2 regions of the Halomonas sp. Cn5-12 genome follow, and region 2 is predicted to be linked to the other one. Evidence: riboswitches for the same ligand, from Rfam matches in the RefSeq annotation. Region 2 holds a riboswitch; the other holds the start of a gene.
The links. A riboswitch is a leader RNA that binds a small molecule or an ion and turns the genes downstream of it on or off. The one in region 2 is predicted to bind thiamine pyrophosphate.
Positions count from the first base shown of each region.

Region 1: it holds a riboswitch for thiamine pyrophosphate, as region 2 does, so the genes downstream of both, thiM (hydroxyethylthiazole kinase) here and L1249_RS04015 (sodium:solute symporter) in region 2, are expected to answer to the same signal.

Region 1 covers NZ_JAKGAY010000002.1:138,525-153,291, forward strand. Annotated here, with positions in the region: gene L1249_RS02035 (D-alanyl-D-alanine carboxypeptidase) at 1-99, shown strand, start outside; gene L1249_RS02040 (DMT family transporter) at 208-1,083, shown strand; gene L1249_RS02045 (hypothetical protein) at 1,087-1,326, opposite strand; gene L1249_RS02050 (DODA-type extradiol aromatic ring-opening family dioxygenase) at 1,283-1,807, opposite strand; gene L1249_RS02055 (DoxX family protein) at 1,864-2,271, opposite strand; gene L1249_RS02060 (LysR family transcriptional regulator) at 2,362-3,282, opposite strand; gene thiE (thiamine phosphate synthase) at 3,279-3,893, opposite strand; gene thiM (hydroxyethylthiazole kinase) at 3,883-4,692, opposite strand; TPP riboswitch at 4,717-4,808, opposite strand; gene gloA (lactoylglutathione lyase) at 5,146-5,679, shown strand; gene L1249_RS02080 (DUF6164 family protein) at 5,681-6,046, shown strand; gene L1249_RS02085 (cupin domain-containing protein) at 6,027-6,719, opposite strand; gene L1249_RS02090 (metal ABC transporter solute-binding protein, Zn/Mn family) at 6,852-7,931, opposite strand; gene L1249_RS02095 (metal ABC transporter permease) at 7,976-8,866, opposite strand; gene L1249_RS02100 (metal ABC transporter ATP-binding protein) at 8,850-9,584, opposite strand; gene L1249_RS02105 (hypothetical protein) at 9,581-9,730, opposite strand; gene L1249_RS02110 (hypothetical protein) at 9,932-10,600, opposite strand; gene L1249_RS02115 (hypothetical protein) at 11,029-11,352, opposite strand; gene glnA (glutamate--ammonia ligase) at 12,321-13,727, shown strand; gene L1249_RS02125 (DUF4124 domain-containing protein) at 13,847-14,380, shown strand; gene glnL (nitrogen regulation protein NR(II)) at 14,587-14,767, shown strand, end outside.
Region 2 covers NZ_JAKGAY010000004.1:92,648-107,414, reverse strand. Annotated here, with positions in the region: gene L1249_RS04050 (transglutaminase family protein) at 1-2,163, opposite strand, end outside; gene L1249_RS04045 (circularly permuted type 2 ATP-grasp protein) at 2,597-4,081, shown strand; gene L1249_RS04040 (alpha-E domain-containing protein) at 4,086-5,084, shown strand; gene L1249_RS04035 (zinc-binding metallopeptidase family protein) at 5,085-6,146, opposite strand; gene L1249_RS04030 (CoA-acylating methylmalonate-semialdehyde dehydrogenase) at 6,369-7,865, shown strand; gene L1249_RS04025 (hypothetical protein) at 7,909-8,598, opposite strand; gene L1249_RS04020 (peroxidase-related enzyme) at 8,779-9,369, shown strand; TPP riboswitch at 9,435-9,538, shown strand; gene L1249_RS04015 (sodium:solute symporter) at 9,528-10,907, shown strand; gene L1249_RS04010 (diguanylate cyclase domain-containing protein) at 10,982-12,412, shown strand; gene L1249_RS04005 (magnesium transporter CorA family protein) at 12,430-13,398, shown strand; gene L1249_RS04000 (MFS transporter) at 13,395-14,573, opposite strand.

The DNA.
Region 1 (14,767 bases), on a different contig from region 2:
GCCCGTGTCGTCTCGCTGAACGAATCCCAGGCGCGGCAAGCTTGCCAAACGCTTCAGGCGCAGGGCATGGATTGTATGGTGGTCAACGCAAGCCTTTAACCACCGCAGTGGTTCACCGCCCCGCTAATGTACGTTGGCGGGGCTTTTTATTGTATGTCGATGATATCCGAGTAGGACCATAACAATAGCAACACAAGGAGCATGTTTATGACGCCATCCTTAAAAGGCATACTTTGCATGTGCTTAGGCGTGCTGTTTTTAGCACTAGGGGACGCAGTATCAAAGTGGTTAGGGGCGGTGCACTCCCCGATACAAATTATTTTTTTCCGCACGCTGGTATCGTTACCGCTCATTGCTCTGTTGGCTTATTTTGGCGGCGGGCTACGTAAGCTGCGCACCAAGCGGCCAGGCGCTCACCTGCTGCGTGGGTTGATCTACACCGCCACCATGGTGTGCTTTGTGTGGGGGCTAACCCTGTTGCCGCTGGCAGAAGCCACCGCCATTGCGTTTGTCGCACCGCTATTTGTCACGCTGCTATCCGTGCCGCTTTTAGGTGAGCGTATTGATCCGCCAGTGCTTGTAGCATCACTGGTAGGCTTTGTGGGTGTGCTGATTGTAGTTCGCCCGGGCGGAGATGCGTTTCAACTAGGCGCCATGATTATGCTGGCCGCAGCGGTATTTTATGCCCTGATGATGGTCACGGCGCGGCGCTATGGCGCCAACGAGCACCTGTGGGCCATGGTGTTCTACATGACGGCCGTGCCGCTGGTACTGACGGGCCTCAGCCTGCCCTGGGTATGGCAAACGCCCCATCCCTGGCACTGGCTGGGCTTTGCCGCCTCCGGGGTGCTGGGGGTGGGGGCCACGGCGTTCATCACCCTGGCCTTTCGCCATGCGCCCGCCGCCATTGCGGCGCCCTTCGATTACACCGCCATGCTGTGGGCCGTGCTGCTGGGGTGGTGGTTCTGGGGAGAACTGCCGGACGTCTGGGTCTGGGTAGGCAGCGCGCTGATCATGTGCAGCGGTCTGGCCATTGCCTATCACGATCGTCGCACCACCCTGAAACGTCGCCCCACAGCGTAAGCGCTAGGCAAACTGATAGACATCCATTGCCAGCACGCCGTGCTCAACACTGTGGTGTAGCTGGGTGGCGGCGCTGCCGCCTGCTCCCATAGCCACCAGCAGCGGCTGGAAGTGCTCTGGCGTGGGATGATTGCGCTTGGCGTCTGGGGCGGTTTGCCAGTTGGCCAGCGCGTCACGATCGCCCTCGCGCAGCCGTGCATTAACCCACTCGGCAAAGCTGCCTACCCTGTGGCTGAAGCTCATAGAGGTTATGGGTCAAGCTCCCCGAGCCAACCACTAAAATATCCTCCTGGCGCAGCATTGCCAGCTGCTCGCCCAGGGCTATCAACTCGGTATTACTCCAACGGCTGGGAAGCGAAAGCGACACTACCGGCACGTCAGCGTCAGGGTACATCAGTGAGAGTGGCACCCAGGCACCGTGGTCCAGCCCGCGCTCCACGGGCGTGGCGCCGAGCTGCTTGGCCAGCCGTTGGGCCAGCTCAGGGTTACCAGGGGCAGGGTACTGAACCGCAAATAGCGCATCAGGAAAGCCGCCAAAATCGTGGATGGTGACAGGCTTTACGCTGCTGCTGACCTGCAAGTGTGGGGTTTCCCAGTGCGCGGAAACGACCACCACGGCCTTGGGGCGTAGGGTTTGGCCCAACTCCCGTAAAAAGTGATGGGCGGGGGTGGGGGTGAGCGCCAGCATGGGAGAGCCATGGGAAATGAAGAGACTCGGTAACATAGGATACACTCCAGTCAGTGGGCCTGCCAACGTGTGATTCTCGGCAGGCCATTGGATTATGCCAGTCGGCGGCTGATGACGAAGCTACCGCTGCCCAGGCCGGCTTGCACCAGGAGGGCCACGGCCCAGAACACTGGGAACTCCCAGCCGCCGCCGGGATTGGAGAAGACCCAGCCGTTACCGAGGTGTACCCAGGCGGCGCCGAGCAGCACTGGTACTAGCGCCAGACTCACCCAGCGGGTGTATAGGCCCAGCACCAGGGCCAAGCCTCCGCCGACTTCGGCGGCAATGGTCAAGTAAGCCATGAAACCGGGCAGGCCAAGCGATTCGAAGTAGCCCACCGTGCCAGGGAGCGTAAACACGAACACTTTCATCAGGCCGTGAGCCAGGGCCATCACACCTAGGCTAACGCGCAGTAGGGCGGTCGCATGAAGGATTGTCGTCGGGGTAGTTAACGTCGTCATAGCACTCTCTCGCGTTTTGAGCATCACCATGGATGCGATGATGCTACTGTAGGCCAGCGAGTGGAGAAGATAATCTAACCGATGAGCACTTTACTGTTGCGATATACGCGATAATCCAAGCCCCTGTTCCCATATGGGTGGGTCGCCCCAGGCATCGGCCAACTGATCGATGAAGTGCGCTACCTTGGCGGGTAGAAAACGCCGTGCGGGGTAGAGGGCGTGTATGTCTAGGTAGGTCGGCGGTAGGTCTAACAGCAGCGGCACCAAGTTTCCCCGCTGAACGCTCTCATGAATCAGAAAGCTGGGTTGTTGGGCGATGCCTAATCCCGCTTCTGCGGCATGGGTCAACATATCCCCATTATTGCTCTCCAGCGGCCCCGTGACGCTAACGTACTGCTGGCCGAAGCGCCAGTCGCCGCTGTTCTGCCCGCTGCGATAGCGTAGGCAGTGGTGCTGGGTAAGGTCTTCGATGCGCAAAGGCGTGCCGTGCTGCGCTAAATAGCCGGGTGACGCGCACAGTACGAGCTGGCAGCGGGCTAGCCGTCTGGCGATCAGGCTGGAATCGGGCAGGCTACCGATGCGGATGGCGACATCATAGCCCTCCTCCAACAAGTCTACGCGGCGGTCGTTGAGATCGAGGCGTACGTCGAGTGCGGGGTGTGCCTGCATGAACTGCGCTACCTGAGGCGCGAGATAGCGCGTACCGAAACTCATGGGACCATTGATACGCAGCCGCCCACTCACAGTGTGGGTGCCACTGCCGACATCGGCAGCGGCCTCCTCCAACGCCAGTAAAATGGCCTGGGCATGGGTTAAATAGCGCTCTCCCGCATCGGTAAGATGCAGCCGCCGCGTCGTGCGCTGAATCAAGCGAGCGCCCAGCGTCTCCTCTAGTGCCATGACCTGCCGCGACACCCGCGTACGTGAAAGATCCAGTGCCTCGGCAGCGCGGGTATAGCTGCCAAGCTCCGCCACTTTGACGAAGGCGGTCAGCTGGTCGAGCCGACTCATGAGGCGCGAAACGCCAGCGCCGCCCGGTAAGGGTCGGGCTGGCCGCAGATCGCAGAAATCACCGCCATCCCTTGGGCACCGGCGGCACTCACTTGGGCGGCGTGCTGCGCCTTTAAGCCGCCAATCGCCACGCTGGGCAACGGGCAGGCGCGCACCAGCTCGGCGAGGCCCTCGAAGCCGATGGGCCGAGCATGATCCTGCTTGCTGGCAGTGGCGAAAATGGGGCCTAACCCGACGTAGTCCAACAGCGCGATGGGCGCGTCACGAAGCTGCGCGAGGGTGTTGATCGACAGTCCTAGAATGGCCTGCGGCCCCAGCGCCGCCCGCGCCTCTTGAACCGCGGTATCGCTTTGACCCACGTGCAGGCCGTCGGCACCGCTGGCGATGGCCACATTTAGCCGGTCATTAATAATCAAGGGTACACCGCTACCTTCCAGCAGCGCTTTCAGCCGTGTTGCCTGGGCAATCATGGACTCATCGCTGGCATGCTTATCACGCAGCTGCACCATGGTCACGCCCCCCTTCACGGCGGCTTCCACGGTCGCTTCAAGCCCCGTTTCGGCGCATAACGCAGCATCGGTGACTAAATAGAGCGAAAGATCAAACGGCATGGAGCGTCTCCAGCTGGCTAAGAGAAGAGAGATCGTCAGGGGTAAGGGCATACAGCGCATCCAGTAGCGCGACCTGAAAACTGCCCGGCCCACTGGCCTGCTGCCCCGCACGGCTTCCGGCAATGCTGAAGCACGCCAGCGCAGCCAGCGTTGCCGAAAGTGGATGGGCCTGGTTGGCGGCCAAAAAACCCGCTACCAAAGCGCTTAACCCGCAGCCCAGGGTGGTTACGCGCGGCATTAGCGTGTGGCCGCCCGTTAAACGGTAGTGGTGGGTGCCATTGGTAATAAAATCGGTTTCGCCGGTCATGGCAACAATGCAGCACTGCTGCTGTGCCAGCTTGATCGCCGCTTGGGCGGCATCCTCCGTTGTGGTGGTGGCATCGACGCCGCGACCTTGGCTGGCTAAGCCAGTGAGCGCCATGACTTCCGATGCGTTGGCGCGAATGACGTTAGGCCGATGGGCAAGCAGCGCGGTGCAGACCTGCTGACGAAAGGCGGTGGCCCCGACCGCTACGGGGTCTAACACCCATGGGGTGCCTGTTTCTTTAGCCGTGCGAGCGGCAAGCTGCATCGACTCTGCCCAAGGGGTAGAGAGCGTGCCAATGTTAATGGAGAGTGCGCCCGCTATTGCGGTGAATTCAGCCACCTCTTCAGGGGCATGCAGCATGGCAGGCGAGGTGCCCGTAGCCAGCAGCAGGTTAGCCGTGCTGTTCATCGCAACATAGTTAGTCATGCAGTGCACGAGCGGCGTAGACTCGCGTAGAGCGGCGAGCATGTCGCCAAGTGGGGGGTAGGTCATGGTTTCCTCCCGGCGAAGGAGGTGGTGGTGAGCACCACGACTCCCTACGCCGGCGTTATCCGGTTCAGGTTCGAAGGGTGCTTCTCAGCCGCTGGGCGGCGCCCCTGTCGTTGGTGGGTACTATCCTAGCCTTGGGCGAGGCTGTAAAGCCCCAGTGCAGCCGCTACTTTTCAGCAACGATTAAGAGAGTGGCGGCAGGGTGTTAACGGCTCACCTAGTACGTTTCGATCGCGGAACATAAAGGGTCCTTGGGTGAGGGCTGGAAATATACAACCTGCGCCCTCATAACAGGGGGAAGTAAGCAAAATGATCAATACGCAAATAGCGGTAGACAGCTTGACGCTGTTAGCAGCCTAAGCCTTGTACAAGGTAATATGTTCGTCAAAGAATTTGTGTTATATCAGCATACTTTTCACGATGTCATGATGCCCCAACCCGCAATAGGAGAGTTGTATGTCGTTTCAAGGTGAACAGCACCCAGGCGTTGCCCCCGTTGCCCCACAAACTCAGGGTTTTCGCTTAAACCACACCATGCTGCGGGTCAAAGACCCGGAACGCGCCCTGGCGTTCTACTCCAAAGTGTTTGGTATGCAGGTTCTGCGTCGGCTGGACTTTGAAGAGATGCAGTTTTCGCTCTACTTCCTCGCCAACGTGGAAGCCAGCGACAGCGTGCCGGAAGATACCCAAGCCCGCACCGCCTGGACCTTTAGCCAGAAAGGCCTGTTAGAACTGACCCACAACTGGGGCACCGAAACCCAGCAGGATTTTGCCTACCACGATGGCAACGCCGAGCCCCAGGGCTTTGGCCATATCTGCTTCAACGTGCCGGATTTAGAAGCCGCCCAGGCGTGGTTTGATGAGCACGACGTAACCTTCGTGAAGCGTGCCGACCAGGGCAAGATGAAAGACGTTATCTTCGTGAAAGATCCGGATGGCTACTGGATTGAAGTGATTCAAGCCGACCGCATGGCAGCCATGGGCGACTAAGATGGCCCATTTGCTGTTTCGGTTGCGCCATGTAACCGATGAAGAAGCCATGGAAGTCCGCCAACTGCTGGATGAGCATGGCTTTGATGTGTACGAAACCCAGGCGGGCTTTTTCCGCCTGGGGGTCGATGCCATTTGGCTGCGCAACCCTGTCCAGCGTGATGACGCAGAGGCCGCATTGGCCGAGTATCAGGCCGAACGCCAAGCTAACGCACGCCAAGCCCATAAAGAGGCGCTGGCCCGCAATGAAGCGCCAACACTCTGGCGGCGCTTAGCGGAGCACCCGTTTCAGGTAACGCTGGTAATGGTGGCTGTGGTTCTGATTGCGCTGCTCACTCTGCTGCCATTTATTGGCCTGGCGCGCTAGCCTGGGAAAGGGCGTCAGATAGGTGCCCGCGCTTAGCGTACATCATTACACCGTGTTGGCCTGCACGAAGCTGCGGGGCCGCACCCGGTGGGTAGCGGCACCAACTGCCTTTCGGGTACTCGCTGCCCGCGTCGCACAGCGAGCCTTCCAGCACCAATAGCTCTAAGCCTCCGGGCAGGGCAGGGTAGTCGATGGTGGTATCGCTCTCCCAACGCTCCAGGCTGACCCGCTCATCGCCAAAGGTGTGCAGCATTTTGTAGGTAATGCCCGGCCGACGGTCAGGCTGCCAGGGCAAGCGGTGGGCAGGAATCGCCAGTTGGAGCAGGTCGTTCTCATCAAACTGATGCAACTTAACCAGTATCAGCGCGCCCTCTTCGCCAATCTGCGGCGTATGGCCAGTGCCAATCGGGTTACGCAGGTAGCTGCCAGCGGAGTAGCGGCCATGCTCATCCGCAAACACGCCCTCTAACACGAGAATTTCCTCGCCGCCGTCGTGGGTGTGGTGGCTGAACTGGCTATTAGGCGCATAGCGTACCAGGCTAGTGGCTCGGGCCACTTCATCGCCGATGCGATCCAGCATCATTCGTTCTACGCCCGCACTGGGGGAGGCCACCCAGTGGTACTGCTCCGGCGTGACACAGGCAAAGTGGCTAAAATCGGCGTTTAGGCGCATGGCATTGGCTCTTTGCAGCGGTTTAAACAGCGTTAACGAAAGTCGGTGATGCAAGTCTCCCCATCCACCGCGCAAAATGCAATGCAAAAAAATACCGCCGGGTTGGCGGTATTTTTGTCTTCACGGTATGAATCAGTGGCTATGACCATGATCGTCGTGGTCGTGGTCGTGGTCGTGGTCGTGGTCGTGGTCGTCATAACCATGATCATCATGGCCCGGCTCTGCAAGAGCGTCGTGCAGCACCTGCGCATTGTGGCGCATCATGCCCAGGTACGTACTGGCATCGCCTTCACTGGCCAGCGCATCCGCGTAAAGCGTGCCTGCGATGGGCAGGCCGGTTTCTTCGGCCAGTTGCACGATAATGGACTGGTTGGTCATGTTCTCGTGGAACAGCGCTTGCACGTTCTCCTGCTCAATCACATCCACCAAAGCCGCCATGCTGGCGCCGCTGGGGTCGGCTTCGGTAGAGAGCCCGACCGGTGAGAGAAAATTAACGCCATAGGCGCTAGAGAAGTAGCCAAACGAGTCGTGCCCGGTGATCACACTGGCCGATGCAGGAATCTCGCTGAGCAGCTCACGAATCTCGGCATCAACGCTATCCAGCTCCGCCAAGTAGCGCTCGGCGTTGGCTTGGTAGCTCTGCGCATTGGCGCTATCCGCCTCGATCAATCCATCACGAATATTGGTGACGTAGACCTTGGCCTGCTGCAGGTCCTGCCAAGCGTGAGGGTCGTTATCGCCATGATCGTGGTCGCTATGGTCATTATGGGCGTGCTCTTCTTCGCCATGCCCGTGATGGTCGTGATCGCCATGATCATGATGCTCATGCGCTTCGTGCCCGTGGTCATCATGGCTATGGGCCGCAAACGCCCGCGGAACAATGCCGTCGGTGGCGGTGACCATTGGGCCGCTGTAGTCGCTGGAGTCAATCAGGCGCTCCATCCAGCCCTCAAACAGCAGGCCGTTGAAGACCACTAAATCGGCCCCGGCTAGCGCACGGGCATCGCCAGGGCTAGGGGAGAAAACGTGGGCATCGCCATCAGGGCCCACCAACGAGCTGACCGTCACATGCTCTCCACCGACGTTTTCCACCATATCCGCCAAGATAGAAAAGCTGGTGACAACCTGCACCCGCTCGTTCGCCATGGCGGCAGGCAGTGCCAATATGGCCGAAACGCCCACTAGCCAACGCGATGAAGAGAAAAGCGACATAACATGCTCCTGATTTAAGAAATAACCGTATGAACATCAACCCGCTAGTGCGACTGCTCCAGCGCCAAGGGCGTGGTTTTGCGCCGCAACTTAGCGGCCAAACTGTGGTAACGGCCAAACAGCGCCGAGAGTAAATACGCCACCCCGGCCAGCAAAATAATGCTCGGGCCTGAGGGCGTGTCTAAATGGAACGACAGCAGTAGCCCGCCGGTGCTGGCCAGCATCGCCAACACCACGGCAATCCCAATCAAGCCTTCTAACCGCTTGCTCCAAAACCGTGCTGCCGTAGCGGGTAGCATCATTAAGCCAACGGCCATCAGCGTGCCCAGGGTTTGGAAGCCCGCCGTTAAGTTCAGTACCAGTAGCCCTAAAAAGACGCTATGTACCCAACCGCCACGACTACTTTGGCCGCGTAAAAACAGCGGGTCTAAACACTCCACAACCAGGGCGCGGAAGATAATCGCCAGAGTGATCACAATCAGCGTGCTGATCGAGGCAATCAGCAGCAGCGCCGTGGAGTTAATCGCCAAAATAGAGCCGAACAGCACGTGGGTTAAATCCACGCTGCTGCCGCCCATGGAAATCAACATGACGCCCGCCGCCAACGAAATGATGAAAAAGCTCGCCATGGCTGCGTCTTCCCGCTGGCCGCCCATTTTGGAAACGGCCCCGGCCAGTAGCGCCACCATCAGCCCGAACAGCACGCCGCCCACACTCATCACCGGCAGCGAAAACCCCGCCAGCAAGAAGCCCAGCGCCACCCCCGGCAAAATGGCATGGGCCATGGCATCGCCAATCAGGCTCATGCCGCGCAGCACCAGAAACACACCCAGCGGCGGCGCAGCCAAGGAAAGTGCCAGCCCGCCGACCACGGCACGGCGCATAAAGCCGTAATCAAACGGTGCAATGAACCATGCATCAAGCAGTGCCAGCATGACGGCCTCCTAAGGTAAACGGCACCATTTGGGCCGGGGCATGCTGGTGGTTGAGCGCGCTGGGAGCGACCCAGCGGCCATGGCCGCCATTCAGCATTAACACCTCATCCGCCAAGCGGCGCAGGTGGTCCATATCGTGCAGCACAATAATGATCGTGACACCCTCATCGGCCATCTGGCGCAAGATGCGAATCAGAATATCGACCGTATCGCTATCTACGTTGGCAAACGGCTCGTCTAGCAGCAGCAGCTCCGCTTCCTGCATTAGCGTGCGGCCAATCAGCGCTCGCTGGCGCTGGCCTCCGGAAAGCTCGCCCAGCGGGCGGTGAGCCAAGTGAGAAATACCCAGGCGCGCCATAATCTCGCGGCCTTTGCGGTAGTGGGCCGCGCAGTAACCTTTCATGGCACCATGGCTTGGCCAACTGCCGGTCATCACCAGCTCTTCCACGCTCATGGGGAAGGTGAGGTCTAACGCCAGCTGCTGGGGCAGCCAGGCACGGCGCGCTTTATCCACCGTGCATACCACCTTGCCGCTAATCGGCCGCAGTTCACCCATAATGGCCTGAATCAGCGTGCTTTTACCGGCACCGTTCGCACCAATGAGCGCGGTAATCGCGCCGGGCTTAATATCGCCATCCACATGTTCTAACACCGTGCGACGGCCCTGGGCCAAGTGCAGGTCGTGCAGCTGCAAACGCGAAGAGGAACGTTCACTCATAACGGCCACCCGCCTGCCCACACCACCAGCCCCCAAAGCGCCAGCAACGGCAGCGCGACAAAGCCCAACCGCTTAGTGGCAGACAACGACATCAGCGAAAAATGACAAGGGCCTTCCTTGTTATGGCGATGCATGTGCTCACTCATCGAGCGTCCTCGCTATCGAATAAATAAGTTATAACATAACATTTGGTGAAACCAAAAAAGTGGCGGATATTTTACGCGCTCACGGCGCGCTGACAACGGTAAGCGCGCTAATCTTCCGCCCACTCCAAAAGTGCCTAACAAAGCGACGATGGCAATGTAGGCACTAAACATAGATAAATAGTGTAGAGAGGAGGTAACGACCTAATAGCGCCAGGTGGCGCCAATCTGCTGGGGCGACACCATCAGCGCGTATTCACCTTCTAACGTGATGGGGCCAAGAGACACGCGGGCAGGCTGAAAGCGGTTAATCGCGCTGGAGGCCTGATTAGGCTGCGTCCAAATGTGCAGCTCATTAATCAGCATGCCTGTAGCGAAGTTGATGGCACCATCCCGCTCGCGACCGTCAGCGGCAATTACCGCCCCCGCCACAGTGTTCACCACCAGCGAGCTAACCCGCGCCTCAAACCCACGGCGTTCACGCTCCGCCTGGGCAAGCGAAAGCCCCAACGCCTGCACGCCGCTTAGCTCACCCTGCGCTTTAAGGCGCTCGTACTCTACCAGCGCCGCCTGATGCGGCTGGCGATCCGTCAGCATACCTCCCAGCGCTAAGGCGGATTTCACGACCCCAACACGGGCATCAAAACGGTCGTCCGGGTCGCTGGCTTCACTGGATTGGTAAGCATCAAACGCAAGGCTTGCAGCATAGATGCCCGTCCAACCCGCATCCCACCACTGCGCGTGCTGCGCCCCACGCTCAAACACCTCATCGTAAGCTGCCCAATCGGCACTGGTTTGTGCCTGAGCAGGCAGCGACAGCAGCAGCGCCGCCCCCGCCGCCAAGGTACCCCGTGAAAGTTGACGTAAGCGCATAACAGAACACCTAAAAGCCGTGAATTAGCATTAAGCGTAGCACGACGATAGCGCAGGGCCGGGGTGAATCAGACGGGCTAAGAATGGCGAAGATTAATGGCGTTATAAAGCGAAGGATGGTTAGATAGGTAAAAAATATAGGGAGAGCTGCCATGGATGACTTTTCGCCTTCTGACCTTAAAACCATCCTGCATTCCAAGCGTGCAAACCTTTATTACCTCCAGCACTGCCGGGTGTTGGTAAATGGAGGGCGAGTGGAGTACGTGACCGATGAGGGCAGCAAATCCCGCTACTGGAATATCCCCATTGCCAATACCACCTCGATTTTATTGGGGACGGGTACCTCCATTACCCAAGCCGCCATGCGTGAACTCGCCAAAGCGGGTGTGTTAGTCGGATTCTGTGGAGGCGCATCAGAAATTCCGCAACTACTCCTTCTCCTCATCCTCATCCTCATCCTCTTCCCAGCGTTCGATGGCGCGTTTGTCGTCGGGGAGTCGCACCATATCGCCCACGTTGAGATTTTGGTGTGACTGAGAGCGGTGGCCGCGTTGGTCGAGAATGGCGGCCACACTGCCAATGCTCACGGCATCTTCTTCGCGGTAGGCTTCTACTTTGACCCGCACAATGCGGCCTTGGTAACGGGCGGAAAGCACGGCACCTGGGTAGGGGGGCGTGTGTTCGGGGTCGTCCTTGAAGAGGGTTGCTACGCTGGCGCTGCCGGGCTCGTCCCATTCAATGTGCTTGTGCATGGTGAGCGTCCTTACTATGGGTGAATAAAAATAAGAAGGCTCGTTAAGTGTAGTGTGCGTTGGCAGAACTCGGCCAATCTAATCAAGAGCGCGTCTAGCGCTAGGGTGTGTAGCTGTGGGTAGAGTAGGTACCACAGCTGTGCTGCCAGGGGCTGTTTATCCAGCGCAATCAGCCCATTCCGCTTGGCTCACATAGGCTGCCCGGTTGATCCGTGCGCCTAGCGTTTGCGAGGGCGTGATTAAGCAGTGCACATGGTAGCGCTGCTCAATGGGCGATAGCCGCTCATCTATCTGATTGCACGTCACAATAATTGGCGCCACATGCTCTGCAAGGCCCGACTCTCGGATGGAACGTAGGTGTCGCGGTAGCAAGGCTCCTGTCACTGGGTCAACGATAAAGCAAACCGTACCCATGTAAGCGGCTTCCTTTGTTATGAAGCATGTCTGAAAGTAATTTGTTGTAGATTTTGGTTTGTTTGCGTATCAAGATAAAGTTTTCTGACGGTAGCTCGCTAGGCGCTGGGTTTTTTGAGCCAACTTGGTGCATTGATACCTTTTTATGAGCTTTTATGGTGCGCAAATAAAAAATAAAGGCGCTTTTGTGCGCAACCAAAAGGCCTTTGCTACATGAAGAGGCATCTTTTCATAGGTTTTTGTATTTTAAAAACAAAGCATTATAAATTTTTGATGCCATAATGGTGCAGAGTTGGCATGCTCTGTGCTTATGCATTGTAGATGGTTTTGTCACCAGCTATTAGATCGTATGCAGAAGCCTCTCGGCATGCTACAACGATAGCCGGTCTGAAATGATCGCTGGGCGTTTTGTTGTCCATCGTCAGGCAAACGTTAAGCGAACAAAAAAGACAAACGCGCCACATGCAGCTGCGTGTTGAACGGTTTGTTGAATAACACTTTTATCGATAGCTTACAGTTACAAGCTTTAAGCCACGCTCATACCGGAGGACACTATGTCAGCCAAGACTCTTGCGCTAATCGAAGAACATGATGTTAAGTGGGTAGACCTGCGTTTCACCGACACACGCGGTAAAGAGCAGCACGTGACCGTGCCTGCGCGTGACGTGAACGAAGAGTTTTTTGAAAACGGCCAGATGTTCGATGGTTCTTCCATCAATGGCTGGAAAGGCATCAACGAGTCTGACATGATCCTGCGTCCGGAAGACGGCACCGGCTTCCTGGACCCCTTCACCGAAGACGCTACCCTGATCCTGCGTTGCGACATCATCGAGCCTGCCACCATGCAGGGCTATGATCGCGACCCGCGCTCTATCGCTAAGCGTGCAGAAGCTTACCTGCAGTCTACCGGTCTGGGCGACACCGCCTTCTTCGGCCCAGAGCCGGAATTCTTCATCTTTGACGAAGTGCACTGGAAGTCCGACATTCAAGGCTCCATGTACAAGATCACTTCCGACGAAGGCGCCTGGGCCACCGACAGCAAGGTCGAGACTGGCAACCTGGGTCACCGTCCGCGCGTGAAAGGCGGCTACTTCCCGGTTCCTCCGGTCGATAGCTTCCACGATATCCGTGGCGCGATGTGTAACACCCTGGAAGCGATTGGCCAGACCGTGGAAGTTCACCACCACGAAGTTGCCAACGCGGGTCAGAACGAAATCGGCGTTAAATTCAACACGCTGGTGAAGAAAGCTGACGAAGTTCAGGAAATGAAGTACGTGATCCACAACGTGGCGCACGCTTACGGCAAGACCGCTACCTTCATGCCGAAGCCGCTGGTAGGCGACAACGGTTCTGGTATGCACGTACACCAGTCGTTCTGGAAAGATGGTCAGAACCAGTTCGCAGGCGATGAGTACGCTGGCCTGTCTGAAATGGCTCTGTACTACATCGGCGGTATCATCAAGCACGCCCGTGCTCTGAACGCCTTCACCAACGCGTCTACCAACTCGTACAAGCGTCTGGTACCGGGCTTCGAAGCGCCGGTTATGCTGGCCTACAGTGCTCGTAACCGCTCTGCGTCTATCCGTATTCCTTACACTGCCAGCCCGAAAGGCAAGCGTGTAGAGACTCGCTTCCCTGACCCGACTGCCAACCCCTACCTGGCGTTCGCAGCGATGCTGATGGCGGGTATCGACGGTATCAAGAACAAGATCCACCCTGGCGATGCCATGGATAAGAACCTGTACGACCTGCCGCCAGAAGAAGGCAAGTCCGTACCGACCGTTGCCAACAGCCTGGACCAAGCACTGGAAGCACTCGATGCTGACCGTGCGTTCCTGACCGAAGGCGGCGTATTTACTGAGGAAATGATCGATGCCTACATCGAGCTGAAGATGGAAGACGTCGAGCGTATCCGCATGACGACTCACCCGATCGAGTTCGACATGTACTACTCTTGCTAAGAACGGTTGCTAAACACCGTTTTAACAAGAGTGCTAACATCACCCTTGCGGTGTGATTAGCCTGAAAAACCCCGCCTCGGCGGGGTTTTTTGTTGGAGCAGCATAAGGGTGAGAAAGTAATGATCAGTAGATGGCGTTTGCGTCAAAAAAGTGGTTTGTCCACAGGGGCTGCGCTACTGCTGGGCTTGTGGGTAAGCGCTGCGCAGGCTCAAACGGTGTATCGTGTGGTGGATGCGCAGGGCAACGTGACGTTTACTGACAACCCAGAGCGTGGTGGTAAAGCGATCACTCTGGCCCCGCTGCCAAGCGTGCCTACCGCTGCTCGGCCTGCTTCTCTGTCTCCCCGCGCGAAGGGGAATCCTGGCCAACCGTTTATGCCCTATGACCGCTTTGCGATTGCTAACCCAGCGGCGGGGGCCTCGCTGCGAAATAATATGACGCCAGTTGAAGTGGCGGTTTCGCCGCCGCTACGCGACGACCACCAAATTCAGCTGCTCGTGAATGGCGAACTAAGCCAATCTGCCCTGCATAGCGATGCGTTCTGGCTGGCGGGCTTGCCAGCGGGCCAACACCAGCTGCAGGCCGAACTGTTGGATAGCCAAGGGCGTATTCAACACCGCACCGATCCGGTGACTATTTTTATTGCTGAATAGTGCAATGCACTACAATGGTGCATAGGAGTATCTGAATTTGTTCGGCAGTGCGCTATAACGGCTCGCTGTGCCCACGCTGGCTGCCCATCAGCCGTGCATGCCGCCGTTTGTGCTTAATTGGCGCGTTTTTTGCAGTTCCTCTCTCAACGATCCCATCACGCTATTGTTCATCACACTATTATTAGAGCGACGTTTCAGGACACGCCATGTATCAGCGCTTATTAGAACATCTCACCACCGCAGTGCTACTGCTCGACGGTGAACTCCGTGTCCGCTGGATGAACCCAGCGGCGGAAGCGCTGCTAGCGGTGAGCTTTAGCCGTGTGCAGGGTATTAGTCTAGATACCTTGCTAGGCGGTGGGGAAAGTATTGATGAGGTATTGGCCA
Region 2 (14,767 bases):
CAGCATGAACTTTTCGGTGCCTAACCGCGCTTGGCGTGCTTCATCGTAGAGACGTTCGGTTTGTGCCACCAGAGTTTGCCAACTGGCGGCAGGCATGATGTTGACTTCGATGACGCCTGGGTCGGGAGTGATCTGGAAACTTTCCAGCCGCGGATCGCGCGGCGGCGCGTAGCCTTCGATCATGACCGGGCAGGCAAGTTCGCGGGCGCACGCTTCGATACTGCTGAGCAGGTCGAGGTAGTGCTCGAGCTGAGTCAGCGGCGGCAAAAAAATATGCAGCCTGCCTTCACGGGGTTCGACGCACAGACTCGTGTGGATGATCTTGTGCTCCCGATCCTCCTCGGCGCTAGGTTGCTGCTGTACCGATTCGCCTTCCGGGTGGCTATGGCTTGGATGGGTGCTTTGGCCCAGGCGCTCAGCACTGGTGAAGCGGTGCTGTTCGGCGTTACGACGCGCCACCTCTCCGTGAATGTCGCCCAGCGCCGGGCGAGGAGCAAACAGCGACTGCGGTTGGGGCTGGTCTTCCGGGTCGGCCCAGGGCAGGGCAGAGAGCGGCAGGCGTAACCCCATGGGCGAGTCCCCGGGTACCAGGAAAAGGTGGTCGCGTTTCAGCGGCCAGCGTCCGCTCTCCCAACGGTGTGACTGGGCAATCGAGTGGCGCAGTGGCAGCGCATAGCCAACGACCGCGCTCAGATCCTGCTCCAGCAGGCGGGCAAGGCGTCGGCGTTCGGCGTCATCTTTCAAATCGGTTTTGCGTGGGTCTACGTTGACCGGCAGCGTTTGCTCTTTCCACAAATAGTAGTAAGCATCCTCATAGGCAGGAATCCAGCAGCGATGAGCCACACCCAGACGTTCGCTCAGCGCTTGAGTAAAGCGCTGAGCCATGGTGTCGTCGGCCACCACGTCGGGGGCACCTTCCATGCAGGCCAGCCAGCTTGGGTCGCGCCATAGCGGCACCCCATCTTTACGCCAGTAGCAGGCCAGCGCCCAGCGGGGCAGCGGCTCGCCAGGATACCACTTGCCCTGCTGCTGCTGAATCACGCTGCCAGGGGCGTAGGCGGCCTGCAGGCGCGACAATAGCGCTTCGGCGCGTTCACGTTTGTGCTCCCCCAAGGCTTCGGTGTTCCACTGAGGGCTCTCCATGTCGTCGATGGAAACGAACGTCGGTTCGCCGCCCATGGTCAGTCGAACGTCTTGCTGGTTGAGCGCTTGGTCAACCTCGTCGCCCAGCGTCAGAATGCGTTGCCACTGCTGCTCGCTATAGGGTTTGGTGACGCGCGGGTCTTCATGAATGCGCTCGACGCGCATCTCGACGTCGAACTCCACCTCGCACTTATCGGAAAAGCCAGTGATGGCGGCGGCGCTGCCGGTCGTAGGCGTAGCGGCGAGTGGAATATGACCTTCGCCTGCAAACAGGCCAGAGGTGGGGTCCAGTCCTACCCAGCCAGCGCCGGGCAGAAAGACTTCGGTCCAGGCGTGGAGGTCGGTAAAGTCCACGGCGGTGCCGCTAGGACCATCCAGCGCTTTCACATCCGGTGTCAGTTGAATCAAATAACCCGACACGAAGCGTGCCGCCAAGCCTAGATGACGCAGTATTTGTACCAATAGCCAAGCGCTGTCGCGGCAGGAGCCGCTCGCCAGAGTCAGCGTCTCTTCACAGCTTTGTACCCCAGGCTCCATACGCACCAAATAACTGATGTCCTTTTGCAGGCGCTGATTGAGGGCGACGAGGAAATCGACGCTGGTGGTCGGTTCGAGAGAGACGTCTTTCAACCAGTCCAGGAGTCGCGGTCCCGCTTCGGTTACCTCTAGGTAGGGGCCAAGCTCTTTGCTGAGTTCGTCGGGATAGGTGAACGGAATCTTTTGGGCGACGTCATCCAAAAAGAAATCGAACGGGTTGATCACCGTCATGGGGGCCACGAGTTCGACGGCAATGGTGAGCTCTTTACGTGGCTCGGGGAACACCACGCGGGCATTGAAGTTGCCGAACGGATCCTGCTGCCAATTCAAGAAATGGTCGTCGCCTGAAATATTCAGTGAATAGGCGTCGATATGGGTACGGCAGTGGGGGGCCGGACGCAGACGAATCACATGGGGCGAGAGCTTGACGGGGCGGTCGAAGCGATAGGTCGTGCGGTGATGCAAGGCAACGCGAATGGTCATGAGCCACCCTCAAAGAAAGCCAAAAGTCACCGTGCGTATTCCGCATAGCGCGTCGGTGAAGAAAATAAGTACCAAGAAGTATCGTTGGAGTTGAACTATTTTGCAGCTGCAATATGAGTAATGGCGTTTAAAGAGTGTGGAAAATTGTCATCGCACCATAATCGATAACTGGTATGCACTATTTTGGTGCTCTAATAACGATTAAGTACTAAAAGATGAGTGTTAATTTCTTTCATGTATAAAAGTTGTGCCAACCGAGCCTTACAAAGAGAAGAGTAAACGCTAAGCGCCTATTGAGCGTTGAAATAGCGGGGAATATGGCGCGAGTTTTGCGTGTTTATATGGTCAAGTTGCTACGTACATTGCACGCGGCAGGCCTACACTACTGAATTAAGGAAGTTGCCGCTTCCACCCTAGCGCCAGGAGAGCGCCCATGAGCCAAGTAGATTGGAATAACTATGCGTGCCGTGACTTTTACGACGAGCTGTTGGCGGCGCCAGGCAAGCCTCGTGCTTCTGCGGACGAGTTATGTCACATGTTGGCGCGCTTTAGTGCGGAAGAGCTAGCTGAACGTAAAACTGCGGCAGAAATTGCCATTCGAACGATGGGCATCACGTTTACCGTTTATTCAGAAGGGGCGATGATCGACCGCGCCTGGCCTTTCGATATCGTTCCCCGCATCATTCCGGCCAATGAGTGGCGAAAAACCGAGGCGGGTTTAAAGCAGCGCGTACAAGCGCTGAACTTGTTTATCGATGATCTCTATCACGAGCAAAAAGTCGTCAAAGATAAAGTGTTGCCCGCCGAAGTATTGGCTCAGTCGGCCAATTTTCGACCTCAGTGTGTGGGCATCAATCCGCCCCACGGCGTGTGGGCCCATATTTGCGGATCTGACTTGGTGCGCGGCGGCGATGGCACGCTTTACGTGTTGGAAGACAACTTGCGTATCCCGTCGGGCGTTTCGTACATGCTGGAAAACCGCAACGTCACCAAGCGCGTGTTACCGGAGCTTTTCGCCTCGGGCAAGATCTTGCCAGTGGACGACTATGTCGCGCAGCTGTACGACATGCTGGCGGCCATGTCGCCCCGTCCGGGCGACGACCCGCAGGTAGTGGTGCTGACGCCTGGCATCTATAACTCTGCCTATTTCGAACACGCCTACCTGGCGCAGCAAATGGGGGTCGAGCTGGTGCAGGGCAGCGATATGCTGGTCGATGACGACGATGTGGTCTACATGCGCACGGTAGAGGGCTTGCGCCGTGTCGATGTGATCTACCGCCGCGTAGACGATGAGTTTCTCGACCCCGAGGCGTTCAATCCGCACTCCATGCTGGGCGTGCCGGGATTGATGCGCGCTTGGCGGGCGGGCAACGTCGCGCTGGCCAACGCGCCCGGGGCGGGCGTCGCCGACGACAAAGTCGTTTACGCCTTCGTCCCTGAGCTGATTCGTTACTACCTGGATCAAGAGCCACTGCTGCCGAACGTGCCGAGTTATCTCTGTATGTTCGACGAGGACCGCCAGTACGTGCTCGATCATTTGGACGAGCTGGTGGTAAAACCCGCCAACGAATCCGGTGGTTACGGCATGCTGATCGGACCGCGCTCCACCAAAGAAACGCGGGACGAGTTTGCGCGCTTGATCAATGAAAATCCGCGTAACTATATGGCCCAACCGACACTGGCGCTTTCCACTACGCCAACGCTGGCCAACGGTTTGCCTCAGCCCCGCCATGTCGACCTTCGCCCGTTCATCCTCTCGGGACCGGAAACCCATGTAACCACAGGCGGTTTGACCCGCGTGGCGCTGGTCGAAGGGTCGCTGGTGGTCAATTCGTCCCAAGGGGGCGGGAGTAAAGACACCTGGATCGTCGAAACCGACGAGAACGCGGCGGGTGCCGCTGAGCAGAAAGGAGCCTAGCGCCATGCTGTCACGCGTTGCTGAAAACCTCTATTGGATGGCTCGCTACATCGAGCGTGCCGAAGACACCGCACGGTTATTGAGCGTCAATACGCACCTGATGCTGGATTTGCCACGCCATTTACCGCTGGGCTGGGCGCCGCTGATCGAAATGACCGGGACGCTGGATGCCTTCAACGCACGGCATACCAGTTTCGATGAGCGAAGTGTGATGCACTTTTTGTGCGCCGATGCCGAAAACGGCAGCTCGATTCTCTCGGCGCTCGCTAGCGCCAGAGAAAACCTGCGCACCACGCGGGACGTGGTGCCCCGAGAGATTTGGGAAGAGGTCAACCAGCTCTATCTCAGCGTGGCGGATCACGCGGAGAACGGCGTGAGCCCTCGGCGTCGGGATGCATTTTTGAAAAACGTCATTCGTGGCTGCCAAACGCTAACAGGGCTCATCGAAGGCACCTTGAGCCACGGCCCGGCGCGTACGTTCATCAAGCTGGGCCGTCAGTTGGAGCGGGCGGACATGACCACGCGGATCGTCGACGTGCGTTCGGCAAGCTTGCTGCCGCAAAACCCTGAAGAATTGCTGCCGTTCGAAAATTTGCAGTGGATGAGCGTGCTGAAATCCCTGACGGCGTACCAGATGTATCGCCAGCAGGTCAGGCTGCGCGTGCGTGGGCCAGACGTATTGCGTTTTCTGCTTCAAGACCCGCACCTGCCGCGCTCCATTGCCTGTAGCTTGGAAACGTTGGGGCACGAGCTGCAGTTACTGCCTCGCCAAGATCGCGTGGCGGCCACGGTGTCACTGGTACGCGCCGATGTGGTCGATGCGGACATTCAGGCATTGGCCCACTCGCCGAGCAAACTGCACGCTTTCGTGGACGAGCTACAAATTGGTTTTGCCGCCATTCACGATACGCTCAGCGCTACGTATTTCGTAAACGGCGATGGCGTTCCTCGAGTCACTCAGCGCCAAAGCCAGAGCCACGTGGGCGACCATGACAACGACTGATTAGGCCGTTTTAGGGCTGGCGTTTGCGCGTTGAATGAGATCGTGTAGATACGCCAGCTTTTCATGCACCGCGGGGGCAAGAACCCCTGGGGCTAGATCCAGTAGGCCCATGTCACGATTGAGTTCATTCACCGTCAAGCCTACCTGATGAAACGCTTGTAGCATGCTCTCCAATGAGCCATCGTACTCGGCCCGAGAGAGGCCCATGTGCAGTGCCGTATCCAGCACAGCCACCATGTCCAGATAAAAGGCAAACGTCTCTGCGAAATCCTCCCACGGATGCATGGCGGCGTAGGCGGAGATGAACCGTGTGGGCCAGTCTGCTGGAGCGCCTTGCTGATAGTACTGCTCTAGGGCGTCGCCATAGGTGGGATGGTTGTGGTCGCCGAACACGCGAATGCTGGCGGCTTCGTCTTGGTCTTTGATCAGTAGGTCCCAGTAGTAGTGGCCGATTTCGTGACGAAAATGGCCGATCAACGTACGGTGGGATTCATTCATGTCGACACGCAGCCGCTCACGCTCGACGTCATCGGCCTCTTTGACGTTGATGGTGATATGGCCATTGGCATGGCCGGTATACACCTTTTCTTGGTTTGCCGTGGAGCGCCACAGCCCTTGGTCGGGCAGCGCATCGGCCATGAACGAAAAGCTCAGTGGGACGCGGATGTCCTCGCCCTCGACGCCGTGGGGAAGCTTGAGCAAATCCAGCGTATAGAAAAGCCGCCGTTTGGCGCTCTCCAGCGCTGCCCAGCGTTCCCGGTTGCCCTCGACCTCTAGGTCGGGAATCACCTCGTTGTAGCGGCAGCAGTCGCACAGCGTATCGGCGTGCCCGTCGGCCATCACCACCATCCGGTTGCAGACGTTTTCGACGGCATAGTTGTGGCACTTCATTAGTGCCGTGCCGCAGTTTTCATGGGTACAGCGGTAGCCGCCGCTATCCAACGGTTCCAGCGCCACGATGTTACAACACGCGGGGCACCAGCCAACCTCCGACTCACAGGCCAAGCAGTGGGTATTTTCGAAAAACAGCGGATTGCCACAGCGGCAGCTAAACGTCTGCATGGATACCTCCTTGTGATCACCACAGCGCATCTCACGAGGGTGAGTAGTGATACGTCATTGTCTCAGCATAGCGATGCCCTTACCGAGAGGGAAAGCCAAATCGTCGGGCGGAGGGCATATTGTCTTTGTCCAGTGGCTAATTGACGTTTACGTCAACTTGCTGATATACCCTAAGGGTTCCCTATTTGATCCCATAACAAACACAAGCTGAGGAAACGCATCATGTCCGTTCGTGAAATTCCGATGTACATCGATGGCCAGCCAGTCATGTCGCAAAGCCAAGAGTGGCGCGATGTGGTGAATCCTGCCACCCAGGACGTGGTGGCGCGAGTACCGTTCTGTACGTCCGAAGAAGTCGAGCGCGCCATCGCCAGCGCCAAAACGGCGTTCAAAGAGTGGCGCAAAGTGCCGCTCGGCAAGCGCATGCGCATCATGCTCAAACTGCAGGCGTTGATTCGCGAGAATACAGCGGAACTTGCCGCCTTGATCACCGAAGAGCACGGTAAAACCCTGCCGGATGCCGAGGGTGAAGTGGGGCGCGGGCTAGAAGTGGTAGAGCACGCCTGTTCGATTACCTCCCTACAGCTTGGCGAGCTGGCGGAGAATGCGGCCAACGAGGTGGACGTCTATACCATGCATCAGCCGCTGGGTGTGGGGGCGGGCATTACCGCCTTCAATTTTCCGATCATGCTGCCCTGTTTCATGTTCCCGTTGGCGATTGCCACCGGAAACACCTTCGTCTTGAAGCCTTCCGAGCAAGACCCGAGTTCTACCATGCGGCTCGTGGAACTGGCACATGAAGCGGGTATTCCGGCTGGAGTATTGAACGTCGTGCACGGTGGGCCTGACGTCGCCAATCAAATTGCCGACCATCAAGATATCAAGGCGCTGTCGTTCATCGGTTCGACCCATGTGGGGTCGCTGCTTTATAACCGTGCGGCCGCTGCTGGCAAACGTATGCAGGCCATGATGGGTGCAAAAAACCACTGTGTCGTCATGCCGGATGCCAACCGTAGTCAAGCCATCGATAGCCTGCTGGGCTCTGCCTTTGGTGCCGCCGGTCAGCGCTGCATGGCGAACTCGGTGGTCGTGCTGGTGGGGGAAGCGCGCGAGTGGATCAAAGACATCGAAGCCGGCGCGCGCGGTATGATCGTAGGACCCGGCACCCAGCGCGAGGCCGATCTGGGGCCACTGGTCTCTCCGCAAGCCAAGGAGCGGGTCGAGCGTTTGATTACGGCAGGTGAAAAGGAGGGGGCTACGCTGCTGGTTGATGGGCGCGGCTACACGGTCGACGGCTACCCAGACGGTAATTTCGTCGGGCCGACTCTGTTTTCCGATGTAACGGCAGAGATGACGATCTATCGCGAGGAAATTTTTGGGCCGGTGCTGTGTGTCGTCAACGTCGAAACGCTGGACGACGCCATCGCTTTCGTTAACGCCAATCCGAATGGCAACGGCACCTCGATCTTTACGAACTCGGGCTGGGTCGCGCGACGCTTCGAGACCGACATCGACGTCGGCCAAATTGGCATCAACGTGCCTATTCCAGTGCCGGTCGCCTACTTTAGCTTTACTGGTTCTCGGGCGTCGAAGCTGGGCGACCTAGGGCCTAACGGTAAACAGGCGATTGCGTTCTGGACGCAGACTAAAACGGTCACTGCCCGCTGGTTCGAGCCCGAAAACGTCTCTAGCGGTATCAATAGCACGATCTCGCTATAGCGAGCGGCAACGCGCTGCGCCTCCTCGGTAGAGGAGGCGACCTTCACACGTCCTGAAACAGCGGTAAGCTCTCCGAGAGCAGTTGGCCTATGGGGCCAAGCTGGCTCTCGTGTAGTACGAGCAGGTAGGGCGCCTCCTGCTCATCGCGAACGGGCGCCAGCAGCGCGAATTCTCCCTCTTCGAGGTGAAATTCATGAATTTCACGAAGGCCGTGGGGGGTCTCACATTGTGAGCAACGGTAGGTATCGTCCTCGCCATATACGAGGCGATGGTACATTTTGAACAGAGTGTAGAGGGCAAGCCCACCCTCGAACGCGGGCCAGCGAGCCGGTGTGGCACGAATATCGTCGGTAAGCGCGTTGCCTTCTGCTTCAGCATCGGCAATGGCATCGGCCAGGGGAGCCGCGAGAATAGCGGTTTGATCTGCGGGTAGGGGGGCATTTCGTTCCGCCGCCGCGTGAAAGGAGGTGGCCGCCGCCTCGAAATCTTGCAGGTTGTGCAGCGTAAAATCGGCATGCTGTAGGTCGGCAGGTTCGAAACCACCGTTCTCCCAGCCGTGAATCACACGAAGCGTGACCAGGCCGCGCTGCATAGGCCGGGCCAGCAGGGTGTGAAGCATGACACGGATATGCAACTGACGCTCATCCGTATCGTTCTCGAACGCACGGTACGGGTCTGCGAACAGTTCATGCAAACGCCCTGGCGTGTGCTCTTTTGCTTCGGAGTATGACATGGTGGTTTCCCTGTAAGTACGCCGCTTGGCTAGCCGAATAGCGTACGGCTTTTATGACATTAGATCACTAAAAGTATGGCGAGCGTAAAGCCATATGAAAAGAGTCTTTAGTTAGCAATTTGTTACGGATAAAAGTGAGTTGGTAGTGGGACTCTACTTCAAAATAAAAAAGGAGCCTTTATGGCTGCATCGATCAGTCGGTTCAAACTTCCTGACACTCTGGATAATGTTCCCAATGATATTCGGGAAGCCATGTTGGCCGTGCAGGAGAAAGCGGGCTTCGTGCCCAACGTATTTTTGATGTTGGCTCACCGACCCGACGAGTTTCGCGCTTTTTTTGCGTATCACGATGCGTTGATGGAGCGACCATCGGAGACGCTGACCAAAGCAGAGAAAGAGATGATTGTCGTTGCGACCAGTGCCCGCAATCGCTGCTTGTACTGTGTCGTCGCCCATGGCGCGCTGGTGCGTATCTACAGTAAAGATCCGTTACTGGCCGATAATATCGCTATCAACCATCGTGTGGCGGGATTGAGCGAGCGTCATCGGTTAATGCTCGACTTTGCACTGCACAGTGCCATCGATCTGGGCGAGTTTTCAGACGAATGGCAGGCGCGTTTAGAGGCAGTGGGGTTCACGCTGGATGATTGCTGGGACATCGGTGCCATTGCCGCGTTTTTTGGCATGTCCAACCGCTTGGTGACACTAGCAGGAACACCGCCCAACGCCGAGTTTTACCTGATGGGGCGTGTCCCCAAGAAAGTGGAATAAGCAGCCCGGCCCCATGGGCAAGGCTTTACTAACGCACCACTTTGATTGAGGATACTGCCTCCACTCACTGTCGCCAGGGGAGCCCCAATGGGGCTGAGAATGCGCGCAACGCAGACCCTGGAACCTGATCCGGTTCGTACCGGCGGAGGAAGCGCGACATGCCTTACCTAACGTCTTTCGTGTTAGGCGCAGCGTTATGCTGCTTTGCTTTTCTGGGTCTTCGGGCACGTTTCAGTGGCGGCTCGCTGGATGATTATGTCTCCGCCCGTAATTCGCAAACGTCGGCCACCCTGGGGCTCTCCTTTTTGGCGTCCGGTATGGGGGCTTGGATACTCTTTGCACCCCCTGAAATCGGCGCATTCGTAGGGCCCGTGGCGCTACTGGGCTATGCCCTTGGCTCGGCGCTGCCGTTCATCGTTTTGGGTCTCTACGGGCCTAAGATACGCCAAGCACTGCCCGAGGGACGCAGCATTGCCGAGTTTGCCGACGCCTGCTATGGCAAGGGGGTACGCCATTTCGTGGCGCTCGTTTCCGTGGCTTACATGGGCTGCTTCCTGGCTGCTGAACTCACCGCCATCGGGGCGATTACCGCGCTGCTCTCCGACGTGCCTCCCGCCGTGGTGATCATCGGGGTGGCGCTCACCACGCTGGTGTACACCGTCATGGGCGGGCTGCGGGCAAGCTTGGCCACCGACCGCTGGCAAGCGTGGCTGCTTTTGGCGCTGCTGCTCGCCGTCGCCAGCGTGACGCTCTGGCGACTGCCCAGTATGCCGAATGACGCGCAACTCCCGTCGCTCCCCATCGGCAGCTCGCTCAGCGTGGCGTTGACGCTGGTGATCGCCGTGACCGCGGCCAACTTGTTTCACCAAGGCTATTGGCAGCGGGTATGGGCGGCCCAAGACGACGCGAGCCTGGGGCGCGGTGCCTGGTTGGGTGGCGGCTTGACCGTACTGGTCGTCATGGTGATCGGTGGCGTAGGTATCATGGCAGCGATGAGCGGGGTCAGTCTCGGCGAGCCGCCCATGCCGTTTTTTGCGCTGCTTAGTGATGCCCCGGTATGGATCACGCTGCCTTCATTGGTACTGGCCGTCACGCTGGTCACCTCGAGCGTCGACACCTTACAAAACGGCATTGCGTCGCTGTGGGCCAATGGTCACCGGCCCGAGGCCCTCAACAAGGCGCGCTGGCTCACCGTGGCGATCATGCTGCCCGTGATCGTGATTGCCTTGCAAGGGCTCTCCGTGCTGCGGCTATTTTTAATTGCCGATCTGCTGTGTGCAGCGATAGTGGTGCCGGTGCTGCTGGGTTTGTGGCAGCGTATGACACCGATGGCAGCAATAAGCGGCGGGTTGGCGGGGCTTGTAGGGGCCGTGCTGCCTGGCTGGATCGGTCAGGGCAGCGTCAGCGCAGGGGTAATGGCCGCCACGTTCCCCGGCAGCGTACCGACGTTAGGCCCGTTCGTAGGGGCGCTGCTACTCTCAACAACGGTCAGCGTGGCGTTGGCTCTGGTGAGCCGTCAACGTGTCGAAGTCCGTTAATCAAGGCGTTAAGCAGGACATTTCGTTTCGCGTTATGCTGTTAAGGGTTTGATGACCATTTAGGTGTGATCGCCATGAGCCACCTGTTACCCCCCAACGAAACTGCCCGTTTGGCTGCGCTTAACGAACTGGCCCTCCTGGATACGCCAAACGAGCCCGTTTTCGATCGGATCACGCGATTGGTCACCGTGCTGCTCGGCGTTCCTAAATCTACCATCAGTCTGATCGACACCGATCGTCAGTGGTTCAAGTCTCAAGTGGGCATGGCGGTATCGGAAACACCTAGGGACGTCGCGTTTTGTGCTTACACGGTACTCGAAGATGAGCCGCTAGTGGTCGAAGACGCTCAGCAAGACGCACGCTTCGCGACCAATCCCTACGTGATGACACCTGGCGGCATCCGTTTTTATGCCGGGATACCGCTGCGTAGTTCACAAGGGCTGGTCCTCGGATCGCTATGCGCCATGGACAGCCAGCCACGCAGCTTAAGTGACCAAGAAAAGGCTGCGATGCAAGATTTGGCCGATATCGTGATTGGCGAAATCCACCTGCGCGAACGGCTCATCAACGAGCAGAAGATTCGTGCCGCCAATCAGCAGGCGCTCACGGCGCTGCATCAAAGCCTCGAGCAGCGTATCGAGCAGCGAACCCGCGAACTCAATCTGGTGATCGAGTCGGCATATGATGCCTATTTGAGCGTCGATGAGCAGGGGCGCGTGCTGGATTGGAACCATGCAGCCGAGACCATGTTCGGCTGGAGTCGCAAAGAAGCCCTCACTCGACCGATTACATCGCTCATGTTTCCCGACGGAATCACCAGTGACGATGTCGCCATGCCAGTGACCGGAGAAGCCCTACGGCGCGATGGCGTTCGCTTGCCGGTCGAGGTGCGACTGAAGCGTTTCGAGGTGAATGGCCGCCCACGCCGCAGCTTGTTCATTCACGACATTACCGAACGCCAGCAGCTAGAGCGCCTACGCGACCAGCAGGCCCGAGAAGACGTGCTCACCCGTTTGCCCAACCGCCGCGCCCTAGACGAGCGTCTGCCGGAGGCAATGGCACGGGTACGCCGTACGCTCGCACCGCTGGCCGTGCTGTTTCTAGACCTCGATGGGTTCAAACGCATTAACGATCAGCACGGCCATGCCATGGGGGACGAGCTGCTGCGCGACATCGCGAGCCGTCTCCAGCGAACCGTCCGCGAGACGGATTTCGTTGCCCGATGGGCGGGAGATGAGTTCGTCGTGCTGCTCGAGGGGGTGACCAGCGACGCACCGGAGCCGCTGGCCCATAAGCTGATCGAGGTGATCGAGGAGCCGCTCAGCGCAGGTGGCGTGACCCTGCAAGTAAGTACCAGCATTGGTGTGGCGCTGTTCGTCCACGACGCGGCGGAGACACCTCAGGAGTTATTGAAGCGCGCCGATGAGGCCATGTACAACGCCAAACGCGCAGGCAAAGCGCGTATCGCGCTGGCACGTCCGGCGGATACGTCTGCCCCCCATTAACGAACCCAAGGACGAGTATGATTCGTTGTCTATTGACCACCCCAGAGGGCGACGTGCGCGAGGGCGACATTCGCCTGATGGACGAGTGGATGCGCATGCCCACAGCACACTTGTGGGTCGACATGAAAGGAGAGAGCGAAGCGCAGGAGCGTGAGATACTGGAGCGCTTCGAGTGTCACCCGATGGCCATACAAGACGCCCACAAAGAGCGCCATCCGCCGAAAATCGAAGAGTTCGACAATCACACGCTGATCATCTATCGCGGCATTTCCTCGTTCGATGCCCAGCTAAACTTCGTACCTCAGCAGATCTGTTTCTTCGTCGGCGAACGCTTTTTGGTGACCTTGCACCCCGGCGAGGCGATGAGTATCGAACGCTTACTCAATGAGCACGGCAAAACGCTATTGGCCCAGTCACCCGAGCAGGTGGCACTGAGAGTGATGTACACCTCGGCGGGCTTTTATATCGATAGCTTGCTGGAATTCGAAACGGAGCTCAGTGATCTCGAGGACGAGCTGCTAGACAATGGTAACGACGTGTTGATGCGTAAAATCACCACGTATCGCTCGCGTCTGGTCAAAATGCGCCGGATCTTCAGCTATCACAAAGGCATCACCCAAGAGCTGACGGCGTACGACTACGCGCACTTGCCGCGAGGCGAAAGCGAAACGCTGCATGCCATAACCGATGTCGAAGAACGTTTCGAGCGACTCTACACCCTAACGCAAATGTACTACGACATTTGTGGCGATCTCGTCGACGGCTATATCTCCATTTCATCACACCAGTTGAACATCACCATGCGGGTGTTGACGGTGATTACCGCTATTTTCGTCCCGCTAACCTTTATCGCCGGTATTTACGGCATGAACTTCGAGTACATGCCAGAACTGAGCTATCAGTACGGCTACTTTTTCGTTTGGGGGGCCATGCTAGGGATTGGTGGGGTGCTCATTTGGCTGTTCAAACGGAAACGCTGGTTTTAACCCCCTTGTCGAACCGCCAATTGCCGCAGACGACTGGCCAACAGTAAGAGCCCCAGCGCAATCAGTAGCCAAAGCGTGGCCAACAATATAGGAAACGCCCCCGCACCCGCCAGATCCAGCAGCGGGCCGGTCAGTGACGGAATGACCAGCGCCCCGCTGCCCGCGGCGGTAAAGATGGCGCCGGTGGTGCGCCCGCGCATGACGATCGACTGGTTGCACAGTGCAAACAGCGTAGGGAAAAACGCCGAGGCGGAGAGGCCAAACAGCAGCGCGCCAGCGCTTGGCGGCAGCGCGTTGAGGTGCAGACCTGCCGCTGCGCTCAGCCCCAGCGCTAGGCAGCCAGCGAGCACCTGCCAAGGTGAGCAAACGCGTAGTAGCGGGATGGCGAGCAGGCGTCCCGCCGAGAGCGCCAGCCAGAACAGCGTTGCCAGCAACGCCGCGTGCTCGGTGGTTAATCCAGAGAGCGTACCGTATGCGGTGACCCAGCCGGCGAACGTAATTTCGATGCCCACATAAAGAGAAAACAGTAGCATGAATAGCCCCAGCAAGAGCGGGTCGCGGTGTTTGAGCGTAGCCAAGGACGTGGGATTAGGGTCAACGGTGGGCATGGACGGGCTGACGAAGCGCGACAGCGGCCACAGCATGGCAGCCACGCTGGCCGCGACGATCCAAAACGTGAGGTGAAACTGTCCGGTGAGGGATAGCGCAGCAATCATGATCAGCGGCGTGAGCATGTTGCCGAAACTGAAGCAGAAGTGCAGCGCGCTTACATTGGGGCCCGCTGCGTCTCGGTGCAGCCACAAAAGCAGCGTGTTCCCGCCCGCGTTGAGCGATACCTCCGCAAATCCCAGCAGCATGAACAGCAGCGTCAACAGCAGCAGAAGCGGGCTAAGCGGGGCCAGCGCCAGTCCGGCTACCGCCAGCACGCCCATCATCACCAACACGCGGTGGCCGTTGAAGCGATCCATGAGCAGCCCGGTGACCATGGCGCCGCTCATGTTGCCAACGGCACGTGCAGTGAACAGCACGGCGATTTGGCTCATGGAGGCACCGCTGGCCTCGGCCAAATGGGGCAGTGCTGGGCCAAGCAGTCCGCCGGTCATCCCAATGGCAATGAACAGGCCAAAGTAGGTCCAGGTGAGACGGCGATGGTACGTCGAGGTGAAGTGAAGCATACCGATCCTTGGCAGGGGCAGAAGCACGGTCGACCCGTAGCTTGACGGGTTTTGCTTACTCTCACTATTGGCGAAAAGTTGACGACCCGCCAGGCGGCTGACTGGGGGAGTGTGGCTTAAGGGCACTATGTGCTCTACTCATCCATCGTGATCGAGGGCATGCTGTCCTTCGTTCGCCCCCTTGAACCTCGCAC